3 regions of the Oerskovia sp. PE-21s genome follow, and region 2 is predicted to be linked to each of the others. Evidence: predicted binding sites of a transcription regulator. Region 2 holds the regulator's gene; each other region holds the start of a gene.
The links. Region 2 encodes LexA, which represses DNA repair genes until DNA is damaged. Its sites were predicted from a motif close to TCGAACANNTGTTCGA; they were not measured.
Positions count from the first base shown of each region.

Region 1 (10,205 bases), on a different contig from region 2:
GCGGTCGTGACGTCGTTCTCGGTCACGGAGTGGGCCCCGGCGAGGGCGTCGCGGACCTCGGTGACCTCGTCCGCGGTCAGGCGGTCGGTCTGGACGCGGATCGCGCTTCCACCGACGGTCGTCACGCGCGGCACCTCGTCCGGCGCGACCTCGGCCACGGCGTCGATCGCGGGCTGCTGGCTGGTGTCGCTCACGTTGGAGACGACGAACTCCGAGCCGCCGCGGAAGTCGATGCCGAGGTTGAAGCCCTTGGTGAGCAGGACCCCGAACGACAGGACGACCATCACGATCGCGATGATGTAGAAGCGGCGGCGGTGGCCGACGATCTGGTAGGACTTGCGACCCGTGTAGAGGTCGTTGCCCCACTGGGCGAATCCCTGCGCCATCAGAGGTTCTCCTCGTTCTTGTCGCCCTCGGTCGAGGAGCCGGTGGTGGGGGCGTCGGACTCGGCCGCCCGCCGGGCCGCGGCGCGGCGCTCGGCGATCGTCAGGCGGGTGCCCTCGCCCCCGGTCGCGCCCTGGAGGCTCGCGCCGGCACCGACCTTCTCACGGGTGGGGCTGCCGAACGGTTCGTCGACGGGGGCGTCGGTGACAGGTGCGTCCTTGTCCTCGGTGGTCCCGGGGCGGGCGACCCGCCCCCGTCCGGCGTAGCGGGTGGTCGCTCCGAGGCGGCGCGGGTCGAGACCCGAGGCCGGGTGCCCGCTGGCGAAGAACTTGGTCCTCGCGAGGAGCTGCATGACCGGGTGCGTGAACATGAAGACCACGATCAGGTCGATCAGGGTCGTCAGTCCGAGCGTGAACGCGAAGCCGCGCACACCGCCCACGGCCAGGAAGTACAGCACGACCGCGGCGAGGAAGTTGACCGCGTCGGAGGCCAGGATGGTGCGGCGTGCGCGGTCCCACCCCTTCTCGACGGCCGAGTTCAGGGTGCGGCCGTCGCGCAGCTCGTCCCGGATGCGTTCGAAGTACACGATGAACGAGTCCGCGGTGATACCGATCGCGACGATGATGCCCGCGACACCGGGCAGCGAGAGGCGGTACCCGATCGTCCAGGACAGCAGCAGGATCACCCCGAAGGTGAGGACCGCGGCGATGCCGAGCGAGGCGACCGTGACCAGACCCAGGGCCCGGTACTGGAAGAGCGAGTAGATGACGACGAGCAGGAGGCCGATCGCGCCCGCGATGAGGCCCTTCTCGAGCTGCTCGCTGCCGAGGGTCGCGGAGATCTGCTGCTCGCTCTGGACCTCGAAGGTCAGCGGGAGCGAGCCGAAGTTGAGCTGGTTGGCCAGCAGGGCCGCGCTCTCACGGGTGAAGCTGCCGGAGATCTCGGCCTTGCCGTCGGTGATGACGGCGTTGGCGGTCGGGGCGGAGATGACGAGCCCGTCGAGCACGAGCGCGAAAGCGTTCTGCGGGGAGGGCAGGGAGAAGAGGCGCGTCGTCGTGTCCTTGAAGGCCTCGGTGCCCTCGTTGTTGAACTCGAGGTTGACGACCCACTGGCCGGTGCTCACGCCCTGCGCCGTGGTGCCCATGCCCGAACTCGCGTTGGAGATCTCGGTGCCCTCGATCTCGACCGGTCCCAGGATGTACTTGGCGCTGCCGTCGTCGGCGCACGTGACCAGGGGTGCGTCGGGCTGGTCGCCCAGACCACCGGTGAGGTTCTTGGGGTCGGTGCAGTCGAGCGCGTCGAACTCGGCCTGGATCGCCGGGGTGATCTGGGCGAGGTCGCTCGGGTTAGCGGGGACGACGGGCGTCTCAGGCTCAGCGGGAGCCTCGGCCGGGGTCTCGGTCTCCACCGGGGTGGGGGCGCCGACGGTCAGGACCGGGCGGAACCGCATCTGCGCGGACTTGCGCACGAGGTCGAGCGTCTCGTCGCTCGGGGTGCCGGGCAGCCCGACGACGATGTTGTTGCCCTGGCTGGTGATCTCGGCCTCGGTCACGCCCGAGGAGTCGACGCGCTGGCGGATCACGTTGATCGCCTGCGTGATCGTCTCGTCGGTGACTTTCCCCTCGGAGGCGATCGGCGTCAGGATGATCTGCGTGCCGCCCTCCAGGTCGAGGGCGAGTCCGGGGGTGAGGCTCGCGTCCGACCACTTGGTGCCGGCGAAGATCGACGCGAACAACGCGAGGATCAGTACAGCGAGGGCTACCAGGGTGCGTACGGGCCTGGCGCGTCGTGTGTTGGAGGTGGCCAACTATCCGTCTCTTCTCGTGCGCGCGACATCGCGAGATGGCGCGGGTCGACGTCGCACCCCGGGATCGGGGTGCGACGTGGTGTCACTTGCTGTCGGTGCCGTCGTCCCGCTTGTCCCCCGGCTTGTCCGTGAGCCCGGACAGGTCGTCCGGGACGTCCAGGACGTCGTCGTCCGCCGAGGAGGCGGTCGCGTCGCCGTAGACCGCGTCCTTCTCGGTGCCCTCGGCAAGCTCGTCGGTGCCCTCTTCCTCGACGGGCGGCTCGACGAGCTTGGCGATCGCCGCGCGCAGCCAGCGCGTCTGGGTGCCGGGGGTGGACTCGATCGTGATGATGTCCTTCTCCTCGTCGACGTCGACGATGGTCCCGAACAGGCCGGAGCCGGTCATGACCTCCTGGCCGGGGGCAAGGTTGGTGCGGAAGGCGGCTGCTTCCTTCTGGGCCTTGCGTGACCGGTTGGTCATGAGGAACATCGCTCCGGCGGCGAGAGCGAGGATGAGGATGAGGCTGAAGTCCATGACGGGGTGACCGGTTCCTGTTCTGTGCTGGGATCTGCGCGGCAGTCTAGGCGCACGCGTACGGATCACCAACGAACCGTCCGGCCGTGGAGTTCCGCCGCTCAGATTCCTCCAGTCTAGGCCCCCGTGTCGAACAGGGTTCCGCCCGACCTCGCCGAGCCCGTCCGCTGCCCGAGTCCGCCGCCCGGTCCGCGGGGCGCCAGCGGGTCGGGCGGGGTCAGCCCGAGGTGCGCCCAGGCCGCGGGGGTCGCGACGCGACCGCGCGGGGTGCGGCCGATCAGCCCTTCGCGCACGAGGAAGGGCTCGGCGACGGTCTCGACCGTCTCGGACTCCTCCCCCACGGTCACGGCGAGGGTGCTCAGGCCCACGGGGCCGCCGCCGAACCGCGTGCACAGGGCGCCCAGGACGGCCCGGTCGAGGCGGTCGAGGCCGAGCTCGTCGACCTCGTAGACCTCGAGTGCCGCGCGGGCGGCCCGCAGGTCCATGGTCCCGTCGCCGCGCACCTGTGCCCAGTCGCGCACGCGGCGCAGCAGCCGGTTGGCGATACGGGGCGTACCACGGGAACGGCCCGAGATCTCGTGGGCGGCGGCGTGCTTGATCTCGACGCCGAGCAGCCCGGCCGAGCGGATGATGACGCGCTCGAGCTCCTCGGCGGAGTAGAAGTCGAGGTGTCCGGTGAACCCGAAGCGGTCGCGCAGCGGGGCGGGCAGGAGCCCGGCGCGCGTGGTGGCGCCCACGACGGTGAACGGCGGCAGGGACAGCGGGATGGCGCTGGCCCCGGCCCCCTTGCCGACGACGACGTCGACCCGGAAGTCCTCCATCGCGACGTACAGGAGTTCTTCGGCGGGGCGCGCGAGGCGGTGGATCTCGTCGATGAACAGCACCTCGCCCTCCTCGAGCGAGGACAGGACCGCGGCGAGGTCGCCCGCGTGCTGGATAGCGGGGCCGGACGTCACGCGCAGGGAGGTGCCGAGCTCGGCGGCGATGATCATCGCGAGGGTCGTCTTGCCGAGCCCGGGCGGGCCCGAGAGCAGGACGTGGTCGGGCGTCGCCCCGCGTGCGAGGGCCGCCTGGAGCACGAGGGAGAGCTGGTCGCGCACGACGAGCTGCCCGACGAACTCCTCGAGGCGCCTGGGACGCAGGGCGGCCTCGGCCGCTCGCTCGAGGTCGTCGGCCGTCGAGGTCACGATCCGCTCGGACGTGAACGGCTCGTTCCCCTCCTCGTAGCCGACGCGGTCGAAGTCAGCCACGGGGGCCGCCCAGGACCCGCAGCGAGGCGCGCAGCGCGCCGGCGATCTCGTCGGGCGCGACCGCGTCGGCCCCGGCCTGGGTCAGGACGGTGGCGAGGGCGTCCTCGGCGGCCTTGGGGTTCCACCCGAGGCCCACGAGCGCCTGGACGACCTGGTCGCGCTGGTCGTCGACCACGGCACCGCCGGCGCCGCCCGTTCCGGCCGGGTCGTCCGCGCCGGTACCGGTGGGGGCCCCGAGCCGGTCGCCGAGCTCGAGCGCGATGCGCTGGGCGCCCTTGCGCCCGATGCCGGGCACGCGCATGAGCGCGGCGATGTCCTCCCCCGCGACGGCGCGGCGCAGCCCGTCGGGCGTGTGCACCGCGAGCATGGCCAGGGCCAGGCGCGGGCCGACGCCGCTGACGGTCTGCACGGCCTCGAACACGGCACGCTCGTCGTCGTCGGCGAACCCGAACAGCGTGAAGGATTCCTCGCGGACGACCATGCTCGTGGCCAGGCGCGCGGGCTCGCCCACGCGCAGCGCGGACAGGGTCGCGGGGGTCGCGTGGACGAGGTAGCCCACGGCTCCCCCGGCGCCTCCCACGTCGATGACGGCGCGGTCCAGGCGGACGTCCGCGACCGTGCCCGACAGCGAAGCGATCACTGTGCCTCCATGCTTCCTCGCGGGTCCCGGCCACGAGCGGCCGGTCCCGAACACCTGTACGAACCGTGGGCCACTCTAGCAACGGGCGGCGGTGCTCCCGGTCGAGCCTCGCCGTCGGGCACGTGGGGCCGGTGTCAGCCGCGTCGGCCGCGCGAGGCCTGCTCGGCCGCGGCCCAGGCGCGCTGCGCGGGCGTGAGCTGGTGCCGGTCCCCGCCCTGCAGGGCGCCCGCCGGGCGCCACAGGTGGCAGATCGCGAGGGCCAGGGCGTCGGCGGCGTCGGCGGGCTTGGGCAGCTCGCCGAGCTCGAGGATGCGCGCGACCATGCGCTGGACCTGGATCTTGTCGGCGCGGCCGGTGCCGGTCACGGCGGCCTTGACCTCGCTGGGGGTGTGCATCGCGACGGGCACGCCGCGACGGGCCGCGGCGACCATCGCGAGACCCGCGACCTGCGCGGTGCCCATGACGGTGCTGACGTTGTGCTGCGCGAAGACGCGCTCGACGGCCACGACGTCCGGGACGTGCTCGTCCATCCACACGTCGAGGCGCTGGGAGATGGTGAGCAGGCGCAGGTCGACCGACTGGTCGGGCGGGCTCTGCAGGACCCCGACCGCCACCATGCGGGCGCGCCGTCCGGGCAGCGAGTCGACGACGCCGATCCCGCAACGGGTCAGTCCTGGGTCCACTCCGAGCACGCGCACGCGCTCACCTTCTCACGGGCCGCCCACGACGAAGGGCTCCCACGCGAGCGGTCGCGCGGGAGCCCTTCGTCACACCAGGGGGTGGGTCAGTCGTCGTTCTCGAGCTCGGCCATGACCTCGTCGCTCGCGGTGAAGTTCGCGTAGACGTTCTGCACGTCGTCGCTGTCCTCGAGGGCGTCGATGAGGCGCAGGATCTTGCGGGCGCCCTCGGCGTCGACCTCGACCTCCATGGAGGGGTGGAAGACGACGTCGGCGGAGTCGTACTCGATGCCGGCGTCCTGCAGCGCGGTGCGGACCGCGACGAGGTCGGTGGCCTCGGTGAGGATCTCGAACGTGTCGCCCTCGTCGGTGACCTCCTCGCCGCCCGCCTCGAGGACGGCCTCCATGACGTCGTCCTCGGTGGTGCCCTCCTTGGGGACCACGATGACGCCCTTGCGGGAGAACAGGTAGGACACCGAGCCCGGGTCGGCGAGCTGGCCGCCGTTGCGCGTGAACGCGATGCGGACCTCGGCGGCGGCGCGGTTCTTGTTGTCGGTGAGGCACTCGACGAGGACGGCGATGCCGCCCGTGCCGTAGCCCTCGTACATGATCGTCTGGTAGTCGGCGCCGCCGGCTTCCTGGCCCGAGCCGCGCTTGAGGGCGCGGTCGATGTTGTCGTTGGGGACCGAGGACTTCTTGGCCTTCTGGACGGCGTCGAAGAGCGTGGGGTTACCGGCGAGGTCCCCGCCGCCCGTGCGGGCCGCGACCTCGATGTTCTTGATGAGCTTGGCGAACAGCTTGCCGCGCTTGGCGTCGATCACGGCCTTCTTGTGCTTGGTCGTAGCCCACTTGGAGTGTCCTGACATACCCCTGTTACTCCTTCACGATTGCGACGAAGAGCTCGTGCACCCGCGCATCGCCCGTGATCTCGGGGTGGAAGGAGGTGGCGAGCAACGTTCCCTGACGTACTGCGACGATTCTACCTGCGTCTTCGCCCGCGCCCGCGGAGGGGGCCGCGTCCGGGGCCTGGGCCGGCGCGGCGGGCACCGAGGCGCCCCGGTGGCGCGTGCGTGCCAGGACCTGGACCCCGGGGCCGGTCTCCTCGACCCAGGGGGCGCGGATGAACGCGGCGGGCACGGGCCCGCCGCGGACGCCCGACATCTCGACGGACGACTCGAACGAGTCGACCTGGCGCCCGAACGCGTTGCGGCGCACCGTGACGTCCAGTCCGCCGAGGGTCTGCTGGTCGTGCGTGGCGCCCAGGACGCGGTCGGCGAGCAGGATCATGCCCGCGCACGACCCGTACACGGGCAGCCCGGCGCCGATCGCGGTGCGCAGCGGGTCGAACAGCTCGAAGATCCGCAGCAGCTTGTCGATCGTGGTCGACTCCCCGCCGGGCAGCACGAGGCCGTCGATCGCGGCGAGCTCGGTGGGGCGCCGCACGGTGACGGCGCGGGCGCCGGCCACCTCGAGGGCGGCCACGTGCTCGCGGACGTCGCCCTGCAGGGCGAGGACTCCAATGACCGGTTTCACGATCGCCCATCGTACGCGCCGCCTGCCGCGCGCTGCGTGGGTGCCCGACGGCGGTGCTCGGCCCGGGTGCTCGCCGGGCGGGTGGGGCCCGGCGGGCTACTCGGTGGCTTCGCCGAGGTGGCGGGTGCTCCCGTCCCAGCCGTGCAGGAGCGGTTGGAGGAGGTCGGGCAGCCCGGCGGGGAAGACCTCGATGGTCACGGCGCGCAGCTCGGGCAGGGTCCACCAGCGCATCTCGTCGACGACGTCGTGCTCGACCTCGGTCCAGCCGTCGCGGGTCAGGGGACGGTTCGTGTGCTGGTCGGTGAGGCGGGCGAGGTAGAAGACCTCGTCCTGCCGGCAGCGTTCGCGGTAGAAGTCGAAGATCGCGGAGCGGGTCCACACGGGGCCCTCGAGCGCGGTGGGGTCCAGGTGCAGCCCGGTCTCCTCGCGGACCTCGCGCACCGCGGCGTCGAGGTCGCTCTCGCCGGGTTCGATGCCGCCGCCGATGGTGAACCACCAGGAGCGGTCCGGCTGGTCGGTGTCGTGGCCGCGGGCGAGCAGGACGCGGTCCGCGGCGTCGAGGAGCAGGACGCGGGCGCCGCGCCGGTGGCGCAGCCCGTCGGGGCCCAGGACCCAGTCGGGGCCGAGGGACGTCGGGGCGGGCGGGGTGGGCGCAGCGGGTGCGTCCACCCCGTCCGGGGTGGTGCCGGCGGGCCGGTCGGGGGTGCTCGTCACGAGGAGGACACGCAGGAGTGCTCCCGGGGCTCCGGGACGCCCCGACCGGCCGGCGCGGTCACCAGCCGCGCTCTGCGAACTGGATCGATCGCGCGGGTTCGTCGACGTTGAGGCCGACCATGGCCTCGCCCAGGCCGCGCGAGACGTCCGCGAGGACGGCCGGGTCGTCGTAGAACGTGGTGGCCTTGACGATCGCGGCCGCACGCTGGGCGGGGTTGCCGGACTTGAAGATGCCGGAGCCGACGAACACGCCCTCGGCGCCGAGCTGCATCATCATGGCGGCGTCGGCCGGGGTCGCGATGCCGCCCGCGGTGAACATGACCACGGGCAGCTTGCCCGTCGCGGCGACCTCCTTGACGAGCTCGTACGGCGCCTGGAGCTCCTTGGCCGCGACGAACAGCTCGTCCTCGGGCAGGGACGTCAGGCGGCGGATCTCGGCGCGGATGGTGCGCATGTGGGTCGTCGCGTTGGACACGTCGCCCGTGCCGGCCTCGCCCTTGGAGCGGATCATGGCCGCGCCCTCGGTGATGCGGCGCAGGGCCTCGCCCAGGTTCGTCGCCCCGCACACGAACGGCGCGTCGAACGCCCACTTGTCGATGTGGTGGGCGTAGTCGGCCGGGGTCAGGACCTCGGACTCGTCGATGTAGTCGACGCCCAGGGCCTGCAGCACCTGCGCCTCGACGAAGTGGCCGATGCGGGCCTTGGCCATGACGGGGATCGAGACGGCCGCGATGATGCCGTCGATCATGTCGGGGTCGCTCATGCGCGAGACGCCGCCCTGGGCGCGGATGTCCGCCGGGACGCGCTCGAGCGCCATGACGGCCACCGCGCCGGCGTCCTCGGCGATCTTCGCCTGCTCAGGGGTGACGACGTCCATGATGACGCCGCCCTTGAGCATCTCGGCCATGCCGCGCTTGACCTTGGCCGAGCCGACGACGTCGGTCACCTGGGGGCTGTTCTCGCCGGAATTCTCCACGGACACCGCGAAACCTCGAATCTTCACGTTGGGACGCACGAGCAGGGGTCACGCTCGCGCCGCCGACATGCTTGCACGTCACCACCAGTCTACGGACGCGCGCTCACCCCTCGGGCACGGCGACCGCTCAGGGGTTGCGGTCCAACCCCGAGGGCCAGGCGTCGTCCAGCTCGACCGTGGCCGGCATGGGCGCGTGCCCCGCCAGGGAGAACGCCCGGGCGTACCAGGTGCGGCGCAGGCGCTGCGTCTGCGCGACGGCCTCGTTGTGAAAACGGCGGGCGATCTGCGCCCGGTACCAGGCCCCCGCCAGCGCGGCCAGCAGGTCGGCCCCCAGGGGCGAGGCGCGGATCTCCGCGACGTCCTGCGGGTCCTCGAGCGCCGCGCGCAACGTGGCCGACAGGTCGCTCTCCGCCATCGCGCGCTGCATCCCGACCCCCGCCAGGAGGCGAGGCGCCTGCACCAGCGGTGCGCCGCCGTCGGGCCTGCGCACCCCCTCCGGGGCCACCACCAGCTCCGCCAGGCCCGGCACCGCGGCCGCGACCTCCCGCATGCGCAGGTCGTCGTCCAGGACCGCGTACGCGGCCTCCGCGACCAGGACCGAGCTCGCCGGGTCCAGCTCCCCCGCCCCCGCCAGGTCCAGGGCCGCCGACGCACGCCGCTCGAGCTGCGCGTCCAGCGCCAGCCGCGACGCCATGACCTTGCGGTGCAACCGGTCCAGCCGCGAGGCCGCGACCCACAGGGCCCACCCCGCCACCAGCACCACGGCCACCACGATGATGGCGATCTCCGACCACGTCACGACGGGTTCCTCTCCTGCTCCGCGCGGGGCCACAACCCCAACCGGCGGCCGCCACGCAACGACGCCGGGTCCTCGTGCACCGGGATCACGGCGTCCGAGGCCGCCAACGCCATCTCGTACACCGCGAGCACCTCGGCCGTCACCGTCGACCAGTCGAACCTGCGCACGAACGAGATCGCCCGCTCGCAGTACCGCTCCCGGCCCGCAGGGTCCGCCAGGACCCGCACCACCGTCTCCGCCAGCGCGGCCGAGTCCCCCACCGGGAACAACGCCCCCGCCTCCCCCTCGTCCAGGACCCGGCGGAACGCCCCCAGGTCCGAAGCCACCACGCACGCCCCCGCGCTCATCGCCTCCACCAGCACGATCCCGAAGCTCTCCCCGCCCGTCTGCGGCGCGACGTAAAGGTCCACCGACGACAGCAGCGACGCCTTCTCCTCGTCCGAGATCGACCCCAGGAACTCCACGGCGCTCGCGGCCTCGCCCAGGGCCTCCAGGGCGTCGGCACGCCCCTGGTCCCCGCGACCCGCGACCAGGAAGCGCGCCCCCGGGACCTGCTCCAGGATGCGCGGGATCGCGGCCGTCAGGACCGGAAGGCCCTTGCGCGGCTCGTCCAGTCGCCCCAGGAACGCGATCGTGGGCGCGTCCGGCGTCCCCTGCCACCTCGCCGACGGCTCCGCGGCGGCGAACGTGTCGACGTACACCCCGTTCGGGATCACGACCGCGTCACCACCCATGTGCTCCACGAGGGTGCGCCGAGCGTCCTCCGAGACCGCGATGCGCGCCGAGATCTTCTCCAGGCTCTGCCGCACCAGCGGGTACACCACCTGCAGCGCCCGCGACCGGATCAGGGCCGTGTGGAACGTCGCCACGATCGGCCCCTGCGCGATCCACAGCGCCAGCATGCTCAGGGA
Region 1 covers NZ_JBUXJM010000003.1:222,103-232,307, forward strand. Annotated here, with positions in the region: gene secF (protein translocase subunit SecF) at 1-386, opposite strand, end outside; gene secD (protein translocase subunit SecD) at 386-2,191, opposite strand; gene yajC (preprotein translocase subunit YajC) at 2,274-2,705, opposite strand; gene ruvB (Holliday junction branch migration DNA helicase RuvB) at 2,822-3,955, opposite strand; gene ruvA (Holliday junction branch migration protein RuvA) at 3,948-4,595, opposite strand; gene ruvC (crossover junction endodeoxyribonuclease RuvC) at 4,730-5,293, opposite strand; gene ACZDYF_RS06935 (YebC/PmpR family DNA-binding transcriptional regulator) at 5,380-6,138, opposite strand; gene pdxT (pyridoxal 5'-phosphate synthase glutaminase subunit PdxT) at 6,146-6,808, opposite strand; gene ACZDYF_RS06945 (NUDIX hydrolase) at 6,902-7,519, opposite strand; gene pdxS (pyridoxal 5'-phosphate synthase lyase subunit PdxS) at 7,578-8,501, opposite strand; gene ACZDYF_RS06955 (hypothetical protein) at 8,623-9,294, opposite strand; gene ACZDYF_RS06960 (glycosyltransferase family 4 protein) at 9,291-10,205, opposite strand, start outside.
Region 1: the regulator LexA is predicted to act here: its motif matches at 4,642-4,657, upstream of ruvA (Holliday junction branch migration protein RuvA).

Region 2 (10,205 bases):
CCGGACGCGACCTCGACCGTGACCTCGCGACCCGCGAGCCGGACCGTGAGCTCGCGGCGCTCCTCGGCGGACGCGGGCTGCGCCGTGAAGTAGTGGTCGGGGGAGGGCTCGGGCGTCGTGCCGGGCGTCGCGTCGGCAGGCAGATCGGGTGGCGTCACGAGGACAGATCCTATCGGCCGGTCCCCGGCCGCCGTGGTGGCCCGTCCTCCCGGGCGGCCGGTCGGCGCTGCGCCGTGAGACGAAACGCGGCCACGCAGGGCGAATTGGTTCGCGTCGGGACGATCCGGCGTGCCACGCTTGTTGTACGACATGCCGACCGGAGCGACTCCGGTCGGACCGACCGGCCCAGGTCGCACGGACCCGGTGCCCGGACCCTCAGCTGAAAGGCGGCCCATGACCCAGACCCCCGCGAACCCCACCCCTGAGACCGAACCGGAGACCGCGCGCCCCGAGCGCGACATCGCCGGGGACGTCGTGGCACGGGTGCTCGCACGGGCGGGTACCGCGCGCGCCGAGGGAGGCACCCAGCACTCCGTCTACGACGGGGAGCAGCTCGAGCTCGCCGAGCGCACCGCGCTGCGACGGGTCGCCAACCTGTCGACCGAGCTCGAGGACGTCACCGAGGTCGAGTACCGGCAGCTGCGGCTCGAGAAGGTCGTGCTCGTGGGCCTGTACAGCGGCAGCGGCGAGGCCGCGGCGACCGAGGCCGAGGTCTCGCTGCGCGAGCTCGCGGCTCTCGCGGAGACGGCGGGCTCCCAGGTCCTCGACGGCGTGCTCCAGCGCCGGCAGAAGCCGGACCCCGGCACCTACCTCGGCTCGGGCAAGGCCGAGGAGCTCGCGTCCGTCGTGGCGGTGAGCGGCGCGGACACCGTCGTGATCGACGGCGAGCTCGCCCCCTCGCAGCGCCGTGCGCTCGAGGACATCGTCAAGGTCAAGGTCGTCGACCGGACCGCGCTGATCCTGGACATCTTCGCCCAGCACGCGAAGTCCCGGGAGGGCAAGGCGCAGGTCGAGCTCGCGCAGCTCGAGTACCTCCTCCCGCGTCTGCGTGGATGGGGTGAGTCGATGTCCCGGCAGGCCGGTGGCCAGGTGGGCGGGGCGGGCGCAGGCATGGGCTCGCGCGGCCCCGGTGAGACCAAGATCGAGCTCGACCGGCGCCGCATCCGCGACCGCATGACCAAGCTGCGCCGCGAGATCGCCGCGATGGCGCCGGGCCGCGAGACCAAGCGGTCCTCGCGCAAGCGCCACGCCATCCCGTCGGTCGCGATCGCGGGCTACACCAACGCCGGCAAGTCGAGCCTCCTCAACGCCCTCACGGGCGCGGGCGTGCTCGTCGAGAACGCCCTGTTCGCGACCCTCGACCCCACGGTCCGCCGCGCGCAGACCGAGGACGGGCGCGTGTACACGCTCGCCGACACGGTCGGGTTCGTGCGGTCCCTGCCGCACCAGCTCGTCGAGGCGTTCCGCTCGACGCTCGAGGAGGTCGGCCAGGCCGACCTGCTGCTCCACGTCGTCGACGCGTCGCACCCCGACCCCGAGGGGCAGATCGCGGCCGTCCGCCACGTGCTGGCCGACATCCCCGGCATCGACCAGGTGCTCGAGGTCGTCGTGCTGAACAAGGTCGACGTCGCGGACCCTGACGTCGTCGCACGCATCCGGGGGCGCGAGCGCCGCACGATCCTCGTCTCGGCGCACACCGGGCAGGGGATCGAGGACCTGCTCCAGCTCATCTCCGACGAGCTGCCGCGCCCCGACGTCTCGATCGACGTCGTGGTGCCCTACCACCGCGGCGACCTGGTCAACCGCGTGCACCTCACGGGCGAGATCGACCTCGAGGAGCACGTCGAGACCGGGACGCGCCTGCTGGGCCGGGTCGACGAAGGGCTCGCGCTCGAGCTCAACGCGGTCGCGGTCCGGGCCTGAGGTCGCGTCCGCCGGACCGGGCACGCGCCTGGCCCGGCGGAACCACGGGGGCGCGCCCGGCCGTGTCGGTGGCCCCACGTAGACTTCCGGGGTGCCCGAGGAGACCACCACCACCCTGACCACGGGCCCCGCGACCCCCGACGTCGAGGAGCTGCTCGACCTCGCCGTCGGCGCGCTGGGCGGCGGCCGCCGCGCAGGCCAGCACCAGATGGCCGTGAACGTCGCGCGGACGATCGACGGCTCGGGCGGCCCCGACCACCTGCTGGTCCAGGCCGGGACGGGCACCGGCAAGTCGCTCGGTTACCTCGTGCCCGCCGTCCGCCACGCAGTGTGCGAGGACGAGCGCGTCATCGTCTCGACCGCGACCCTCGCCCTCCAGCGTCAGATCATCACGCGCGACCTGCCACTCGTGGCCCAGGCGGTCGCGGACCGGTTGCCGCGTCCACCACGCATTGCGCTCCTCAAGGGCTGGCACAACTACCTGTGCCAGCACAAGATCGAAGGCGGCTACCCGGCCGACGAGCCCACGTTGTTCGACCTGCCCACGGGCGGCGAGCGGGCGGGCGTCGCCGAGCACCCTGCACCTGGAGCGGCGTCGGGGGCCGCGGCTCTGGGAGAGCAGGTCGTGCGGCTGCGCGAGTGGGCGCAGGAGACCACGACCGGGGACCGGGACGACCTCGTCCCGGGCGTCTCCGACAAGGCCTGGCGGCAGGTCTCGGTCACGGCGCTCGAGTGCCTGGGCGCCAAGTGCCCCCTCATCGACGACTGCTTCCCCGACCAGGCGCGCACGAGCGCGCGTGAGGCCGACGTCGTCGTGACCAACCACGCGATGCTGGGCATCGCCGCGTCGGGATCGCCCGGTGTGCTGCCCGAGCACGGCGTCGTCGTCGTCGACGAGGCCCACGAGCTCAGCGACCGCGTCACGGCCGCCGCGACCGCGGACCTGTCGGTGCCCATCATCGAGCACGCCGCTCGCCTCGCCCGCCGCCACGGAGGGGTCCAGACCACCGACCTCGACCTCGCGACCGGGGCGTTCGGGACCGTCGTGACCTCGCTCCCCGCGGAGCGCTTCCCCGACGGCCTGCCCGACGACGCGCGCTCGGCCGTCGCGGCCGTCCGTGACGCGGCCCGCACCGTGCTGAGCGCGCTCAAGCCCGACACCTCGGGGGGCCCGGGGGCCCAGCCGGACACCGGGATGAAGATGGCCCAGGCGACCATGCTCCAGGTCTTCGAGATCGCCGAGCGCATGGCCCAGGACCCCACGGGGCACGACGTCCTGTGGTGCTCGCGCGCGGGCGACGACGGACGGTGGAGCGGGGACGGCGTGAGCAAGCTGCACGCCGCGCCCCTCGCGGTCGCAGGCCTCATCCGCACGCACCTCCTGACCGAGCGCACGGGCGTCTTCACGTCGGCGACGCTCGCACTCGGCGGCACGTTCGACCCCGTGGCCCGCTCGCTGGGCCTCGACGACGACGGCGCCACCTGGACCGGCGTGGACGTCGGCAGCCCGTTCGACTACCCCCAGCAGGGCATCCTCTACATCGCCAAGCACCTGCCGCAGCCCGGCCGGGAGGCCGCCACGGACGGACAGCTCGACGAGATCGCCGACCTCATCACCGCCGCAGGCGGCCGCACCCTCGGGCTCTTCTCGTCGCGGCGAGCGGCGCTCGCGGTCGCGGAGGCCATGCGCGAGCGCCTCGACGTCCCGATCCTGTGCCAGGGCGACGACCAGCTCCCGACGCTCGTCAAGGAGTTCGCCGCGGACCCCGCGACGTGCCTGTTCGGCACGCTCTCGTTGTGGCAGGGCGTGGACGTCCCCGGGCCGAGCTGCCAGCTCGTCCTGATCGACCGGATCCCCTTCCCGCGGCCCGACGACCCGGTGAAGTCGGCCCGCGCGAGAGCGGTCGAGGCCGCGGGCGGCAACGGCTTCATGCAGGTCTCGGCCAACCACGCCGCGCTGCTGCTCGCGCAGGGCGCCGGACGGCTCATCCGGTCGACGGCCGATCGAGGCGTCGTCGCTGTCCTCGACCCGCGTCTGGCGACCGCTCGCTACGGCTCGTACCTCACGAAGTCGATGCCGGACTTCTGGACCACGACGGACCGACGTGTCGTCCTCTCTGCGCTCGAGCGCCTGTCCGCCCTAGGCTGAGACCTGGTAGTCCACGCGACGGACGTCGTGACGCTCGTGCAGCGACCGACGTCCGGTGCTCAACGTCCAGGAGGCACAGTGCCCGCCCGTACCACCAAGCTCGCGATCGTCGGCGCAGGTTCCGTCGGATCGACCCTCGCCTACGCGGCGCTCATGCGTGGAGCCGCTCACACCGTGAGCCTGCTCGACATCAACCGGACCAAGGTCGAGGCCGAGGTCCTCGACCTCCAGCACGGCATCCAGTTCATGCCCATGGCCAAGGTCGAGGGCTCCGACGACGTGGCGGTGTGCGCCGACGCGGACGTCGTGGTCTTCACCGCCGGGGCCAAGCAGAAGCCCGGGCAGACACGGCTGGACCTCGCCGAGGCGACGATCTCCCTCGTGCGCAAGATCCTGCCCGGCCTCGTCGAGGTGGCGCCCAACGCCGTCTACATCATGGTGACCAACCCGGTCGACGTGGTCACGTACGCGGCCCTCAAGTACTCGGGACTGCCGCCGAACCAGCTCTTCGGGAGCGGCACGGTCCTGGACTCCTCGAGGCTGCGGTTCCTCGTCGCGCAGCACTGCGGCGTCGCGGTCCAGAACGTGCACGCGTACATCGCCGGAGAGCACGGGGACAGCGAGATCCCGCTCTGGAGCTCGGCGACGATCAGCGGGGTGCCGCTGCTCGAGTGGCAGGGGCTCAAGGGTCGGGGACCGCTCACGGCCGAGGTGCGCGAGGACATCGCGCACGAGGTCGTGCAGTCGGCCTACCGCATCATCGAGGGCAAGGGCGCCACGAACTACGCCGTCGCGCTCGCCGCGACCCGCATCATCGAGGCCGTCCTCGACGACGAGCACCGGGTCCTGCCGGTGTCCTCGCTCCTCGAGGACTTCCACGGGATCAGCGACGTCTGCCTCTCCGTCCCCTCGCTGCTCGAGCGGCGTGGCTGCGGTGAGCGGATCGAGGTCCCGCTGTCGGACCACGAGCTCGCGGGCCTCCGGGCGTCCGCGGACTCGGTGCGCGCCGTCGCCAAGAGCTTCGGACTGTAGTCGTCCCCCCGGTGCCCGTGACGGGCGCCGGGCACGACGAAGGGGACGGCCCACCGGGCCGTCCCCTTCGTCGTGCTGAGCGCCGGTCCCTGGGGGCCGGCGGGACGCTGTGCTCAGAGGCTCCGCAGGACCGAGACGACCCGGCCGAGGATCTGGGCGTCGTCCCCCGAGATGGGCCGGTACGCCGCGTTGTGCGGCATGAGCCACACGTGCTTGTCGATGCGCTTTAACGTCTTGACGGTCGCCTCGCCGTCGATCATCGCGGCGACGATCTCGCCGTTCTCGGCGACGGGCTGGCGACGGACCACGACCCAGTCGCCGTCGCAGATCGCGGCGTCGATCATCGAGTCACCGGCCACGCGCAGCAGGAAGAGCTCGCCGTCGCCGACGAGCTGGCGGGGGAGGGGGAACACGTCCTCGACGACCTGCTCGGCCAGGATGGGACCACCGGCGGCGATGCGTCCCACGACGGGGACGTACGACGGCGTGGGGCGCTCGGGTGAGTCCTCGGTCGTGTCGATGCCCTCGACGCGCGGGAACGCGCTGCCGGGAAGCGCTGCGATGGACCGCGCGTCGTCGTGCTGGACGACCTCGATCGCGCGGGGGCGGTTGGGGTCGCGACGCAGGTAGCCCTTGCGCTCGAGCGTCGTGAGCTGGTGCTTGACGCTCGACGGGCTCGTCAGGCCGACGGCCTCGCCGATCTCGCGCATGCTCGGCGGGTAGCCCCGCTGGTCGACCGACGCGCGGATCGTCTCGAGCACGAGCCGCTGGCGCGGTGTGAGACCGTCCCCGCCCGTCGTGCCGTCGGGCAGCTCGTGCACCTTCGCGAGCCTGCCCGTGGTGTCGGCCACCCGTCCCGCCATCGTCGTCTCCGCCCTGCTCGGCCGTCTCGGTCCCTGTCCTGCGGAGGGGCGCCGCGAGCGGCACCGGCTCCTGAGCGTGGCCGCGGCGATCTCGTCAGCCCGGGGGCGAGACGTCCCACCCCCAGGCGTCCGACATATCGGACGACCAGTACTCGAACAGCGTAGGTCACGCGGCGACACGAATCAAACACATGTTCGAGCATGTCTCGACACCGGCGCCCGACGGTGATAGAAATCGTACAGATGTTCGACGAACAGGTGTTCGAAGCGACCGGGGAAGGCGGTTCGGGCGCCACGGACGAAGGAGTGGCTATGAGTGCGATCACCGCGATGGGCGCGACGGACGGGTGGCGTGTCGAGCGTCGTCCTCAGGGTCAGGCCGAGGCTCCGCTGCGGCTGACCACGCGAGGCCGTGTCGTCCTGGTACTGCTCGTCGCGACGGCCCTCGCACTCGGGGCCCTGTGGGGCGCCCGTGCGGTGGCGTCCGGCCCCGGCGAGCCGGTCGAGGTCCGGATCCACGTCGTCGAGGCGGGGGAGACCTTGTGGCAGCACGCGTCCGCCCTGGCATCGGGCGGCCGGGACGTGCGAGACGTGATGGCGGAGCTCGCCGAGCTCAACAACCTCTCGTCGACCGGGCTCCAGGTCGGGCAGCAGCTCCTGCTGCCGGTCGACCCCGACTTCGCGCGCTGACCGGTCGAGGGTTCCGTGCCGCTCAGGCGTCGGCAGCCCTTCGGCCCGGGGTGATGCTGCCCTCGCTGTGAGGGCCCGTGCCCGGAGGGCTTGCGCAATCGCATTAGGTTCCCCTAAGTTAGTGCTGCCTCACCAACCCGGCTGGGGGGTCGGTCGGTGAGGAGGGGGCGCGCCAGCGCGTCTCCGCAGTTGCGTCGACGTTCGCGAGGCGAGTCGCGGACGTGAGATGGGGACGGGGGCGTCCCGACGGAGGTGGCCGATCATCGGCCACCTCCGTTCTCATGTGTGTGCTGACCGGCGTGTGGAACGCGTCGTGCTGTCTCGTCGTGGCGGGGCGCCTTGCGCCTCGTCAGGGTCGAGACATAGGTTCGGGACGCACCGTCCGTGGCGACCGCCACGGAGCACTCGCGCAGACCCACAGGAGTACCGCCTCATGCACTGTCCGTTCTGTCGGCACGCGGACTCCCGGGTCGTCGACTCGCGGACCTCCGACGACGGTGCCTCGATCCGTCGTCGCAGACAGTGCCCTGCCTGCAACCGCCGCTTCACGACGATCGAGACGGCGAGCCTGTCGGTCGTCAAGCGCTCTGGAGTGACCGAGCCGTTCAGCCGGGAGAAGATCGTGACCGGCGTGCGCAAGGCCTGCCAAGGGCGCCCGGTCAACGAGGACGACCTGGCGGTCCTCGCGCAGAAGGTCGAGGAGTCGCTCCGGGCCGGTGGTAGCGCGGAGCTGGACGCGTACGAGATCGGGCTGGCCATCCTCGGTCCCCTGCGGGAGCTCGACGAGGTCGCCTACCTGCGGTTCGCGAGCGTCTACCAGGCGTTCGACTCGCTCGAGGACTTCGAGTCGGCGATCAACTCCCTCCGGGCCGAGCGTGAGGAGCGCGAGGCGGCGTTCGGCGGTGCCGGGTCCGAGGCCGGCGCGACGGACGACGAGCCTGCGGCCGACGTGGTCCCGGATCGCGCCTGATCCCTCGCTCGGGACCAGCAGGCGGTCGCGAGGGCCCTGCTAGAGGTCGCTCGAGCGCGCCGCCCAGATGTTGATGCCGGTGTCCAGAGGTCGACGGCTCCCGTCGGGCGTGAGCTCGGTCGTCACGGCGTCGATCGCCGTGAGCTCGTCGGTCGTGAACGGCGGCGCGTCGAGGGCCGAGAGGTTGTCGTCGACCTGCGCCGTGGTCCGGGCCCCGACGAGGACCGACGTGACACGCGGGTCGCGCAGCGTCCAGGCGACCGCCGTCCGGGCGAGCGGCTCGCCGCGGCCGGCCGCGACGTCGCGCAGCGCGCGGATCCGGGCCAGGTTCTCCGGGGCGAGGTGCTCGGGCCGCAGCGACACCGAGCGAGCCGCGCGCGAGTCGGACGGTACGCCGTCGAGGTACCGGTCCGAGAGCATGCCCTGGGCCAGCGGCGAGAAGGCGATCAGTCCGGTGCCCGAGTCGCCGGCGACGTCGAGCAGGCTGCGTCCGCTCGCGTCGGGCACCTCGATCCACCGGTTCAGCATCGAGTACGACGGCTGGTGCAGCACCAGGGGCAGGCCGAGGTCGTCGGCGACCGCGAGGGCCTCGGTCGTACGCCTCGCCGAGTACGAGGAGACGGCCGCGTACGTGGCCCGGCCCGAGGACACCGCCGTGGCGAGTGCACCGATCGTCTCCTCGAGCGGCGTGGTGGGATCGAACCGGTGGGAGTAGAAGACGTCCACGTGGTCGGTGCCGAGTCGGCGCAGCGACGCGTCGAGCGACGACAGCAGGTACTTGCGCGAACCGCCCTCGCCGTAGGGCCCTGGGCCCATGCGGTAGCCCGCCTTGGTCGAGATCAGGAGCTCGTCGCGATGCCCTCGGAGATCCGAGGCCAGCAGGCGCCCGAAGGCAGCCTCTGCGGACCCGGGCGGCGGCCCGTAGTTGTTCGCGAGGTCGAAGTGCACGACCCCCCGCTCGTAGGCGTGCAGGACCAGCTCGCGCTGCGCGGAGAAGGGCGTCGACTCCCCGAAGTTCTGCCAGAGGCCGAGGGAGAGGCGGGGCAGGACGAGGCCGGAGCGTCCGGCACGGGCGAAGGGCATCCCGGAGCCCGGCTCCGGCGCTTTGTGCGACATGTCTCGACCGTACCCGGTGGTATTCGCTGGCGTTACCTCGCCGGGTGCGACAGGCTGGGGCACGGGAGCGCCCGACGGCGCGCCTGATCCACCGAGAGAAGGAGGCCCGCCGATGACGACGTCCAAGGACGAGACACCCGCGACCACGCCCAGCGAGGACGCCAAGGCGAAGTTCCGCGAGGCGCTCGACCGCAAGAACGCCGCGAGCCACCGCACTGCGGACGGCGGCTCGAACACGGGCTCCGTCCACGGGTCGGAGACCGTCGGACCTGTGCAGCGCACGTTCCGCCGCAAGTCCGGCTGAGTGGCGGCCGGGAACCCGCAAGGTTCCCCCGCACCTGCACGACATGAGGAAGGGGACCAGCCCGGCGGGCTGGTCCCCTTCCTCATGTCCCGCGGGCTGCGGTCAGGACAGCACGCGCAGCTTGACGGTCGCGTCCATGGCCTGCAGCTCCTCGATGGCCGCGGGCAGCAGTTCCGCGCCGACGTCGGTCACCACGTAGCCGAGCTCGCCACGCGTCGCGAGCATCTGGCCCTCGATGTTCGTGCCGTGCTCGGCGAGGACCGCGTTCACGGCCGCGAGCACGCCCGGGGTGTTGCGGTGCAGGTGGGCGATCCGGCTGACGCCCGTGCTCTGCTCGAGCGCGAGGTTCGGCATGTTGACGCTGAGGGTCGTCGACCCGGTCGCGAGGTAATCGCGGAGCTTCCCGGCGACGAACTGGCCGATGGACTCCTGCGCCTCCTCGGTCGAGCCGCCGATGTGCGGGGTGAGGATGACGTTCGGCAGGCCGCGCAGCTCCGAGTCGAAGTGGTCGCCGCGCTTCTTGGGCTCCTCGGGGAACACGTCGATGGCTGCGCCCGACAGGTGCCCGGAGAGGATCGCCTCGCGCAGCGCGACGGTGTCGACGACGAAGCCGCGCGAGAGGTTGAGCAGGATCGAGCCCTGGCGCATGCGCGAGAGCTGCTTCTCGCCGAACAGGCCGGCGTTGCCACCGCGCCCGTCGACGTGGAGCGTGACGACGTCGGCCGTCTCGAGGAGCTCGTCGAGGCTGTCCATGCGGCGCGCGTTGCCCAGGGCGAGCTTCTCGGCCGTGTCGTAGAAGACGACCGACATGCCCAGCGCCTCGGCGACCACCGAGAGCTGCGTGCCGATGTTGCCGTACCCGATGATGCCCAGGGTGCGGCCGCGGACCTCGTGGGCGCCCTCGGCGGACTTGTCCCAGATGCCCTCGTGCAGCGCGCGGTCGCGCTCGGTCAGGCGGCGGGTCAGCGCGATGATCTCGGCGAGCGCGATCTCGACGACCGAGCGTGTGTTCGAGAACGGCGCGTTGAAGGTCGCGACGCCGTGCGACGCCGCGGCCTTGAGGTCGATCTGGTTGGTCCCGATGCAGAACGCGCCGATCGCGATCAGGTCCGGGGAGGACTCGATCACGCGGGCCGTGACGTTGGTCTTGGACCGGAT
Region 2 covers NZ_JBUXJM010000010.1:50,488-60,692, forward strand. Annotated here, with positions in the region: gene ACZDYF_RS17155 (class I SAM-dependent methyltransferase) at 1-158, opposite strand, end outside; gene hflX (GTPase HflX) at 394-1,923, shown strand; gene ACZDYF_RS17165 (ATP-dependent DNA helicase) at 2,015-4,072, shown strand; gene ACZDYF_RS17170 (L-lactate dehydrogenase) at 4,151-5,104, shown strand; gene lexA (transcriptional repressor LexA) at 5,218-5,967, opposite strand; gene ACZDYF_RS17180 (LysM peptidoglycan-binding domain-containing protein) at 6,280-6,657, shown strand; gene nrdR (transcriptional regulator NrdR) at 7,091-7,627, shown strand; gene ACZDYF_RS17190 (aldo/keto reductase) at 7,667-8,743, opposite strand; gene ACZDYF_RS17195 (DUF5302 domain-containing protein) at 8,856-9,047, shown strand; gene serA (phosphoglycerate dehydrogenase) at 9,150-10,205, opposite strand, start outside.

Region 3 (10,205 bases), on a different contig from region 2:
CGAGATGATCGCGCTGCCCATCGCGCTGCTCGTCATGGTCCTGGTCTTCGGCGGGTTCCTCGCGGCCGCGATGCCCATGGCCGGGGCCATCGCCTCGATCGGTGCCGGGCTCGGCGTCCTCCTGGGCCTGTCCTACCCGTTGACCATCGACGCGTCGGTCGTGAACGTCGTGACGCTGCTGGGCCTGGGGCTCTCGATCGACTACGGGCTGCTCATCGTGTCGCGCTTCCGTGAGGAGCTGCACGCCCTCGACGACGCGTCACCCGGTCGCGCCACGCCCTCCGGGGACGCCACGCCGGGCACGGATTCCGGGCCCGGCGTGGCGGGTGGGTCCCCGACGGCCCGCGGGACCCGGCGCTCGCGGCGCCGCGACGCCGACGTGACCACCGCCGTCGTGCGCACCATGGCCACCGCCGGGCGCACCGTGGCCTTCTCGGCGCTGACCGTCGCGATCTCGATCGCGGGCCTCATGGTCTTCGAGCCCGACATCCTGCGCGCCATCGGCGCCGCCGGGCTGGCCGTCATCCTCATCGCCGTCGCGACCGCGATGACCCTCGTGCCCGCCCTGCTCGCGCTCGCGGGCCACCGGCTCATCCGGCCCGGCGTCCTGAGCAAGGTCCCCGGGCTGCGCGCCGTCCTGGCCCGTACGGCCGACGTCCAGTCCGACGAGGGCTTCTTCTCCCGGCTCACGGGCCGCGTCCAACGCCACCCGGTCTGGGTCATGCTCGCCACCGTCGCCGTCCTGGTGGTGCTCGCGCTGCCGGTGCTCGGCCTGCAGATGCGCAACTCGGGCATCGAGCTGCTGCCCCAGAGCTCGCCCCAGCGCGAGTTCGTCGACGAGCTCTCCACCCAGTTCCCCGCGTCCGCGAGCGCCGACGTCCGCGTCGTGACCGACTCCACGCCCGAGGAGGCCCAGGCCTGGGCCGACGACATCGCGGGCCTCGACGGCGTCGAGCGGGTGGACCCTGCGGTCCCCGTCGGCGACGACCACGCGCTCGTCGGGGTCCACCTCGACGCCGCCGACGCGGGCGGCCCCGAGGCCGTGGCCGTCGTGGAGGAGCTGCGCGCCCAGGACCCCGGGTTCACGTTCTACGTCACGGGGCAGGCCGCCGGGCAGGTCGACTTCCGGGCGGCGCTCGCGGACCGGGTGTGGTGGGCCGTGGGGATCGTGGTGGTCGCGACGTTCGTGCTGTTGTTCCTCATGACCGGCTCGGTCCTCATCCCGGTCAAGGCGCTCCTGACGAACGCTCTGTCCCTCGCCGCGTCCCTTGGCGTGCTGGTGTGGGTGTTCCAGGAGGGGCACCTGGAGGGGCTGCTGGACTTCTCGTCGGCGGGCGGCATCGAGACGTACGTCGTGGCCCTGGTGATCGCGTTCGCGTTCGGGCTGGCCATGGACTACGAGGTGTTCCTGCTGTCCCGGATCAAGGAGCTGCACGACGCGGGCCTGTCCAACGACGAGGCCGTGCGTCTGGGGCTGCAGCGATCGGGGCGGATCATCACGTCGGCCGCGGCCATCATCATCGTGGTGTTCGCGGGCTTCGTGTTCGGCGAGCTGCTCGTCATCAAGGAGGTCGGCTTCGCGCTGGCCGTGGCGGTGTTCATCGACGCGACGATCGTGCGGATCCTGCTGGTGCCCGCGACCATGACGCTGCTGGGCCGGGCCAACTGGTGGGCACCCAAGCATCTGAGGTGGCTGTACTCGAAGTTCTCGATCACGCACTGACCCGGGTGAGCGTGCCCGGTCGCCCGGGTGCCGAGCGGCGGAGCAGCTCGGTGCGGAGCAGCTGTCGAGAACGACGGGCGTTCGGCGACGACTGCTCCGCACTCAGCGGGACAGGTGGGGCGGGCGCGGCTCAGTGCCGGCTCTCGAACTCCTGCACGACGGCGTAGCCCAGGCGCGTGTAGACGCGGCGGGCGGCGTCGTTGTCGGCATACATGCCCAACGTCACCCAGTCGGACGCGTCGAGCCCGGCACGGGTCACGACGGCCGTGGTGGCCGCGGCGATGCCGTGCCCACGCCACGCCGGGTCGGTCGCGATGCTGCCGAGCGACCACGGGGCTCCGGGGACCGCCTGCCGGGCGCCGACGACGCCGCGCAGCACCCCGTCGGGGTCGCGCCAGCCCCACCAGCGCGTCAGCGGGTCCTCGGGGCTCATCTCCGCGAGCGGGTTCGCCACGTCCAGGCACGCGCGGACCTCGGCCGCCGCCGAGGGGCCGGTCAGCGCCTCGACGCGCTCCTCGCCCGGCTGGGGGGCGGGGGCCTCGCGGGTCGCGAAGAAGTCCCACGTCGAGACCGACTTCTCGCTGTCGGGCTCGCGCAGGATCGTCGGCAGGTCCTCGCTCGCGCACCGGTCTCCCAGGACCGTGAGGGTCCCGCGCGGCAGGCCCGCGCTCACGACGTGCTCCCCGAGCTCACCGTCCTGGGCCACGCGCGCCAGCAGGGTCGCGATCGCCTCGGGCGAGCCCATGCCCCACAGGCCGACACGCTCGTGGTGAGCGCCGCCGTCGGGCACCTGCCCCTCACCGAGAGGGACGGGCGCCGCCACGCTCAGCACGCACGCGTGCTCGTCCTGCCACACCCCGCGCACGTCCCACTCGGGGAGGTCCACCAGGACAAAGGGGTGGGAGGCCCACCGGTCCGTCAGACCGGTCGAGCCTCCCAGCGTCCTTGCCTGCGTGCGGGTGTCCGGGGCGCTCACGCCTTCCCGGCGGCGGCAGGAGCGTCAGCGGCCTCCGCCGCTGCGTCCGGCGCGGGCGCGGCCTTGGGCTTCGCGTCGACGCCCGCCTCCTTGCGCTGCTGCGCCGTGATGGGCGCGGGCGCCTGCGTGAGCGGGTCGAACCCGCCGCCCGACTTGGGGAACGCGATGACGTCGCGGATCGACTCCGACTTCGTCAGCAGCGCCACGATGCGGTCCCAGCCGAACGCGATGCCGCCGTGCGGCGGGGCGCCGAACGCGAAGGCGTCGAGCAGGAAGCCGAACTTCTCCTGGGCCTCCTCCTCGCCGATGCCCATGACCGCGAACACACGCTCCTGGACGTCACGGCGGTGGATACGGATCGAGCCGCCGCCGATCTCGTTGCCGTTGCACACGATGTCGTACGCGTACGCGAGCGCCTCGCCCGGGTTCTGCTCGAACGTGTCGATCCACTCGGGCGTGGGCGAGGTGAACGCGTGGTGCACCGCGGTCCAGGCCGAGTTGCCGAGGGCGACGTCGCCCTCGTCGGCGGCCTCACCCGTGGGCTTGAACAGCGGGGCGTCGACGATCCAGACGAACGCCCAGGCGTTCTCGTCGATCTGCCCGGTGCGCTTGGCGATCTCCTGGCGGGCCGCGCCCAGCAGGGCGCGCGACTCGTTGGTCCGGCCCGCCGCGAAGAACACCGCGTCGCCCGGCTGGGCGCCGGTCGCGTCGCGCAGGCCCTCGCGCTCGGCGTCGGACAGGTTCTTGGCGACCGGGCCCGCGAGGGTCCCGTCCTCCTGGAACGTCACGTACGCCAGGCCCTTGGCCCCACGCTGCTTGGCCCACTCCTGCCAGGCGTCGAACTGGCGGCGCGGCTGCGAGGCCCCGCCCGCCATGACGACGGCGCCCACGTACTCGGCCTGGAAGACGCGGAACGGGGTGTCCTTGAAGTAGTCCGTGAGCTCGACGAGCGGGTTGCCGAAGCGCAGGTCCGGCTTGTCCGACCCGTACAGGCGCATCGCGTCGTGGAACGTCATGCGCGGGATGGGCGTGGGGATCTTGTACCCGATGAGGTCCCACAGCGCGACGAGGATCTGCTCGCCGAGCGCGATCACGTCGTCCTGCTCGACGAAGCTCATCTCGACGTCGAGCTGCGTGAACTCGGGCTGGCGGTCCGCGCGGAAGTCCTCGTCGCGGTAGCAGCGGGCGATCTGGTAGTAGCGCTCCATGCCCGAGACCATGAGCAGCTGCTTGAAGAGCTGTGGGGACTGCGGCAGCGCGTACCAGGACCCGGGGGCCAGGCGCGCGGGGACCAGGAAGTCGCGGGCACCCTCGGGCGTCGAACGCGTCAGGGTCGGAGTCTCGATCTCGACGAAGTCCTGCTCGTCGAGCACGCGGCGCGCGGCCTGGTTGGCCTTGGCGCGCAGGCGCAGGGCGTGGGCCGGGGTGGGGCGGCGCAGATCCAGGTAGCGGTGCTTGAGGCGCGCCTCCTCGCCGATGACCTCGGTGCCCTCGAGGGCCGTGGAGACCTGGAACGGCAGGGGCGCGGACTCGTTGAGCACGACGACGTCGCTCACCACGACCTCGACCTCACCCGTGGGGAGGTTCTTGTTCTCGTTGCCCTCGGGGCGACGGGAGACCACACCGGTGACCTGGAGCACGAACTCGGCGCGCAGCGGGTGCGCGATCGACTCGTCGCGGATGACGACCTGGGCGATGCCCGAGGCGTCGCGCAGGTCGATGAAGGCCACCCCACCGTGATCGCGGCGACGATCGACCCAACCGGTGAGGGTGACGGTCTGACCGATCTGCTCGGCCCGCAGGGAGCCGGCTGTGTGGGTGCGAAGCACGGAGAGAGTCCTTCCGGAACATGCCGGGGCGCACAGTGGCGTCCCGGGATGGGAGTGGGGAGTGCGCAGACGACGCACTCGGACGAGTCTAGTCTGTGGGCGGACCACGTTCAGGAGAACCCACCGGGAGGCACCCATGGCCAGGCGGATCGCGACCACGGACCGGATCGGACGCGCGGAGCTCGTCGCGTTCCTGCGCGCCAACCGGCGGGCCGTGCTGCTCACCCGGCGCGCGAACGGCGCCCCGCAGATGAGCCCCGTCACGTACGGGGTCGACGCCGAGGGGCGCGTCGTGGTCTCGACCTACCCCGACCGCGCCAAGGCCGTGAACCTGCGGCGCGACCCCGCCGCGTCGCTGTGCGTCCTGGGCGAGGACTTCGACGACGCCTGGGTCCAGGTCGACGGCACGGCCGAGGTCATCGACCTGCCCGACTCGGTCGAGCCCCTCGTCGAGTACTACCGGTCGGTCGCCGGGGAGCACCCCGACTGGGACGAGTACCGCCAGGCCATGGTCGCGCAGGGCAAGTCGCTGCTGCGCGTGACGATCACGGGTTGGGGCCCCGTGGCCACGGGCGGTTTCCCGGCACGGCTCGCGCAGGACTGAGCGCGGGCCGTCATGGCCCGGCGCGAGATGGTCAAGCGCTCGACGTCCCGCGCGACGCGTGCCGGACGACGTACTCCGGTCCGACGTCCACGGACAGCCACGCCCACTCCGACTTCGCGTCGTACGGCTCCCAGGAGACGGCGCACGCGAGGACCACGACCTCGCCGTCCTCGAGCGCGGGCAGGTTCCACTCGAGCCCGGGGCGCTCGGCGGTTCCCCGCTGGTCCTTGGCCGCACGTGGCAACCCGAGCCTGCGCGGCACGTCGTCCACCAGCGACAGGTCGCTCGCGAGCCCGGGGTAGTCGGACCTCCATCGCGCGGGACACAGCCCTCGGAGAACGAGGCCCCAGAGCCCCTCGCTGTCCGGCCCGCCGATGACCAGCTCCGTACGACCGTCGTCGGCCGCGAGCGCCGCGAGGTGCTGTCCGTCGACGATCCCGACGTCGAGCCCGACGCGTCGATCAGCCATCTGGACGCGCAGGCTCGTCTCGACGAGCGCTCCCAGCGCCTGGACGCGCCAGGCGACTCCCCAGGTCGTGGCCGGAGACCTTCCCTCCTTGTCGAAGGTCGGCAGGGGCGTGAGGATCTGCTCGAGCGACCAGGAGGGGCCGCGACGGTGCAGCAGCCGGCCGCCGGCAGGCAGGGCGAACGCGGAACCAGGAGCGCTTCCCGTGTCTCTCCCGGCGCACCGAGCGGACAGGACGACGTCCCCGAACGGGGTCCGGACGTGCGACGCCACGTCCCCCAGGGCAGGCAGCCCACGAGAGGTCGGCCAAACGAGTGTCATGGTGCGAGAGCGTAGTCCTCCTCACGCGAGCCTGGCCTAGAAGAGCAGCTGCTCGGCGCTCGCCGCCGCGCTCGGGCTCGTACGTCCGGACGGTCCACCGCGGTCCCGGTCCTGCACCACCAGGCTCCCCGCCGGATAGGCCCCCTCGTCGTGCCGCGCTCTCTCGCCAGGGGTCTCGGGGTGCCACGCGGTCCGGGCGTGCCCGGACGTGCGTGCCTGGGCCCGGTGACCGGCGCTCGCGAAGCCGCGCTCGACGAGCAGCGGCCGCACGCGGTCCCACAGCCAGTCGCGGTACGCGCGGCTCGCGTACGACCCGCCCGCGTAGACGCGCTCGTAGCCCGAGACCCGCTCGGGGTGGTCGCGGCGCAGCCAGGCCATGAACCACTCGCGGGTGCCGGGCTTGAGGAACAGCGGGAGCACCGTGGCGCCCGTCGCGCCCGCCTCGTGGACCGCGTCGAGCAGGCGCGTGAGGTGGTCGGTCGAGTCGGTGAGCCACGGCAGCACGGGGGCGATCATGACCCCGCACGGCAGCCCCGCCGCCCGGGCGGCGCGGATGAGGTCGAGGCGGGCGCGCGGCGTGGGGGTGCCGGGCTCGACGGCCTGCTGGAGGTCCTCGTCGACGAAGGCCAGGGAGACCCCGATGCCGACGTCGACGTGCTCGACCGCCTGCGTCAGACGCGGCAGGTCGCGGCGCAGGAGCGTGCCCTTGGTGAGGATCGAGAACGGCGTGCGCGAGGCCTCGAGCGCGTCGATGATCCCCGGCATGAGCCGGTAGCGTCCCTCGGCGCGCTGGTAGGGGTCCGTGTTGGTGCCGAGCGCGACCGCGTCGCCCGTCCAGGACGGCTTGGCGAGCTCGGCCCGCAGCACCTCGGCAACGTTCATCTTCACGACGATCTGGCTGTCGAAGTCCTCGCCGGGGTTCATGTCGAGGTAGCGGTGCGAGGGGCGGGCGAAGCAGTAGGAGCACGCGTGGGAGCATCCGCGGTACGGGTTGATCGTCCAGGTGAACGGCATGCGGGACTCCCCCGGCACCTTGGACAACGCGCTCTTGGCGAGTACCTCGTGGAACGTGACCCCGGCGAACTCCGGCGTGCGCACGGTCCGCACTAGCCCCGCCATGCGGCTGAGCCCGGGCAGCGCGCCGTCGTCCGCCGTGATCGCCTGCCCGTCCCACCTCATGGCGCTATTCGAACACATGTTCGATCACGTGTCGATGTCGATGTCGACGCCGACGGCGGCTGCGGACTGCTAAGCCGATCCCCGCCGCCAGCACCCAGCGGTCGATCTCCGGCTCGGCGTCGGCGACACGCTCCCCGCGCACCGCGAGCCCTCGCCCATGACCGCGTCGGGAGCGAGGGTCGCGTAGACCTCGGGCGCCCGGCCGAGGCCGCTCATGGCGTGCGTCGTGACGGGGCAGGGTCGTCGCGCCCGCGAGCGAGACTCCGTCGAGGAACGGCGACATGATCATGGGCGGGCGCTCGGTCCAGATCGGGGCTCGCGAGGATCGCGGTGTCGTACCAAGCGAGGTCCGTCAGTGGCTCGACGATCTGCGGGTGGACCGCGTTCGGGAGAACTCTCCCCCGGAGGCACGCATGACCAGACGGATCGCGACCACGGACCGGCCCGGGCGCGCGGAACTCGTCGCGTCGACCGCGAGTGGCGCGGCGTCGTCTCGACGCGAGACACTCGCACCTGTCGATGGACTCACGACACGTCGTCCCACGGAACTGGGTGAGATGAGATGACTTTCCGCCGCGCAACACCTATAGCAGAAAGTGCGCGAAATGCCGCTCAGCATTGATCCGGTCTGGGCCAAGGGCGTTCTCGATTGGTGGATCGAGCACGCCGACGCCGCGCTGCTTGACGGCCGGTCTCATCGAGAGTTCGCGTTCTGCGCTTCAGGTCCTAGGACTGACGCAATGCTCGCTCGAGAGCACCAGACACGGCGAGTGATCAGCACCGTTCTGGGGGTGACAAAGGTTGACGCCTTGGTGCGTCCGCTCAACAGTCACAACTTCGTTGAGCTCCAGAACGGCCTTGACCTCGCCAGGCGCGCTCTTGGCAAGCTCGCCACCGATGCTGAAACAGCGCAGCACATCACGGGCACCTCGGCGCCGACAATGGCTGCCGACTCATTGCACCCGCTGATCTGGGACGCGGCAGCCAAGTTGTGGGGCGACGGGCATCACGGCTCGGCAGTGCAGCGCGCTGCAACCTTTCTGAACGCACATGTCCAGGAACTCACTGGACGACGCGACATGTCCGACAGTGCGCTGATGGCGCAGGTGTTCTCACCGAACCAGCCCGAGCCCGGGAAGCCACGCCTTCGATGGCCCGGCGACGACTCGGACCTCACGGTCCGGGCTATGCGATCGGGACTGCTTCAGTTCGGCCAAGGGTGCTTCCTCGCGATCCGGAACCCAGCGACGCACAGCACGGAGGATCTGCCCGCTCAGGAAGCACTGGAGCAACTCGCGACCCTCAGCACTCTTGCACGTTGGATCGATGGGTGCGAACTCGCGGAACAACATGACTGACGGTTGGACGATTGCAACAGCGGTCGGGACGATTCTGGCTGCCGCCGTTCCGGCGGTGCTCTTCTTCGTAGAGCGCGCGGAAAGGATGAGGGCACAGACGGCGCTCGACGAAGAACTTCGACGCCAGGCACGCCATGAGGCCGAGCGGGCCAAGTCCGAAACGATGACCGAGGCACGGAGGGTCGCGATCTGGAATGAGTCTGGATCCAACGGGTCTGCGGTCACAATCCACGTCCTGAACGGATCGTCGGATCCGGTCTACCAGGTGGCGGTGTCCACCGAACCGATGAGAACAACTGAGGGTCGTCACGTGACCCTTGGAGTTGGGTGGTGGGACGTGCTCCTGCCCGGTGAGCACGTGACCGAATCCACCCATCAGGCTGCCCCGATGCCTGCGTGGGTGGATTTCGTGGATGTACGAGATCGGCGGTGGACGCGACGTAATGACGGCAGTGTTGAGCGGCACACCCACAGACAACGCACCACGTAGTCGCGCCCACCCCGCCGCATCGGACCGATTTGCGGAACACGCGTTCGATGACCGGCCATGTTGGGCCCCTCACACCCGAGCGTCCTCGCGGCCCTGAACGACCTACGCGTGAGGCCCGGCAGGGAACCCCTACCGGGCCTCACGCACGTCCGCCCGGGTCAGCGCCCGGGCAGCGGTCTCACTCCCCCGCCGGGACGACCCGCGGCCACAGGTCCTCCTCGGACGGGGCCCACGTCGCCGGGTCCGCAGCGACCTGCTCGCCCGAACGGATGTCCTTGACCTGGTGAGCGACGACCTCGCCGTCCGCACCGATCCCCGCGGGGAACCACACGAACGGGATGCCGCGACGGTCCGCGAACTTGATCTGCTTGCCGAACTTGGCCGCACTCGGCGCGACCTCGACCGGGATGCCGCGCGAGCGCAGCGCCACCGCGACCGCGTCCGACGCGGGCCGCGTCTCCTCGCTCGTCACCGCGACCACCACCGCGCTCGGCACCGACCGCGTCGAACGGACCAGGCCCGCGCTCAGCAGCCGCGAGACCAGGCGCGAGACGCCGATCGAGAGCCCCACGCCCGGATAGGTGTTCGCACCGTCCGAGGCCAGCGTGTCGTAGCGCCCGCCCGAGCAGATCGACCCGAGCTGCTCGTGCCCCACCAGGACCGTCTCGTAGACCGAGCCCGTGTAGTAGTCCAGGCCGCGCGCGATCTTCAGGTCCGCGACCACGACGCCCGGCGCCCGCACGGCCGCCGCGTCGATCAGCGCCGACAGCTCGCGCAGGCCCTCCTCGAGCAGCTCCGAGGTCACGCCGTGCTCTGCCGCGAGCGCCCGCACCCGCTCCGCGACGGTCGCGTCCGATCCGGAGATCGCCGCGAGCGCCAGGCACGCGGCCGCCTGCTCGGGCGTCGCGCCCGTCTCGGCGACCAGCAGCGCCGCGACCTTGTCCGGCCCGATCTTGTCGAGCTTGTCGATCGAGCGCAGCACGCCCTCGACGTCGTCCAGGCCCAGCCCACGGTAGAAGCCCTCGGCGACCTTGCGGTTGTTCACCAGGATGCGGACCTCGGGGACGCCGATCGAGCGCAGCTCGCCCAGCGCCTCGGCCATGACCAGCGGCAGCTCGACCTCGAAGTGGTAGGGCAGCTCGCCCGCACCCACGACGTCGATGTCCGCCTGCACGAACTCGCGGAAGCGCCCGTCCTGGGGGCGCTCGCCGCGCCACACCTTCTGGATCTGGTGGCGCTTGAACGGGAACGCCAGGTGC
Region 3 covers NZ_JBUXJM010000003.1:201,173-211,377, forward strand. Annotated here, with positions in the region: gene ACZDYF_RS06820 (MMPL family transporter) at 1-1,723, shown strand, start outside; gene ACZDYF_RS06825 (GNAT family N-acetyltransferase) at 1,854-2,699, opposite strand; gene aspS (aspartate--tRNA ligase) at 2,696-4,528, opposite strand; gene ACZDYF_RS06835 (PPOX class F420-dependent oxidoreductase) at 4,665-5,132, shown strand; gene ACZDYF_RS06840 (hypothetical protein) at 5,164-5,919, opposite strand; gene ACZDYF_RS06845 (Rv2578c family radical SAM protein) at 5,956-7,098, opposite strand; gene ACZDYF_RS06850 (TIGR02391 family protein) at 7,704-8,456, shown strand; gene ACZDYF_RS06855 (hypothetical protein) at 8,449-8,946, shown strand; gene hisS (histidine--tRNA ligase) at 9,125-10,205, opposite strand, start outside.
Region 3: the regulator LexA is predicted to act here: its motif matches at 7,107-7,122, upstream of ACZDYF_RS06845 (Rv2578c family radical SAM protein).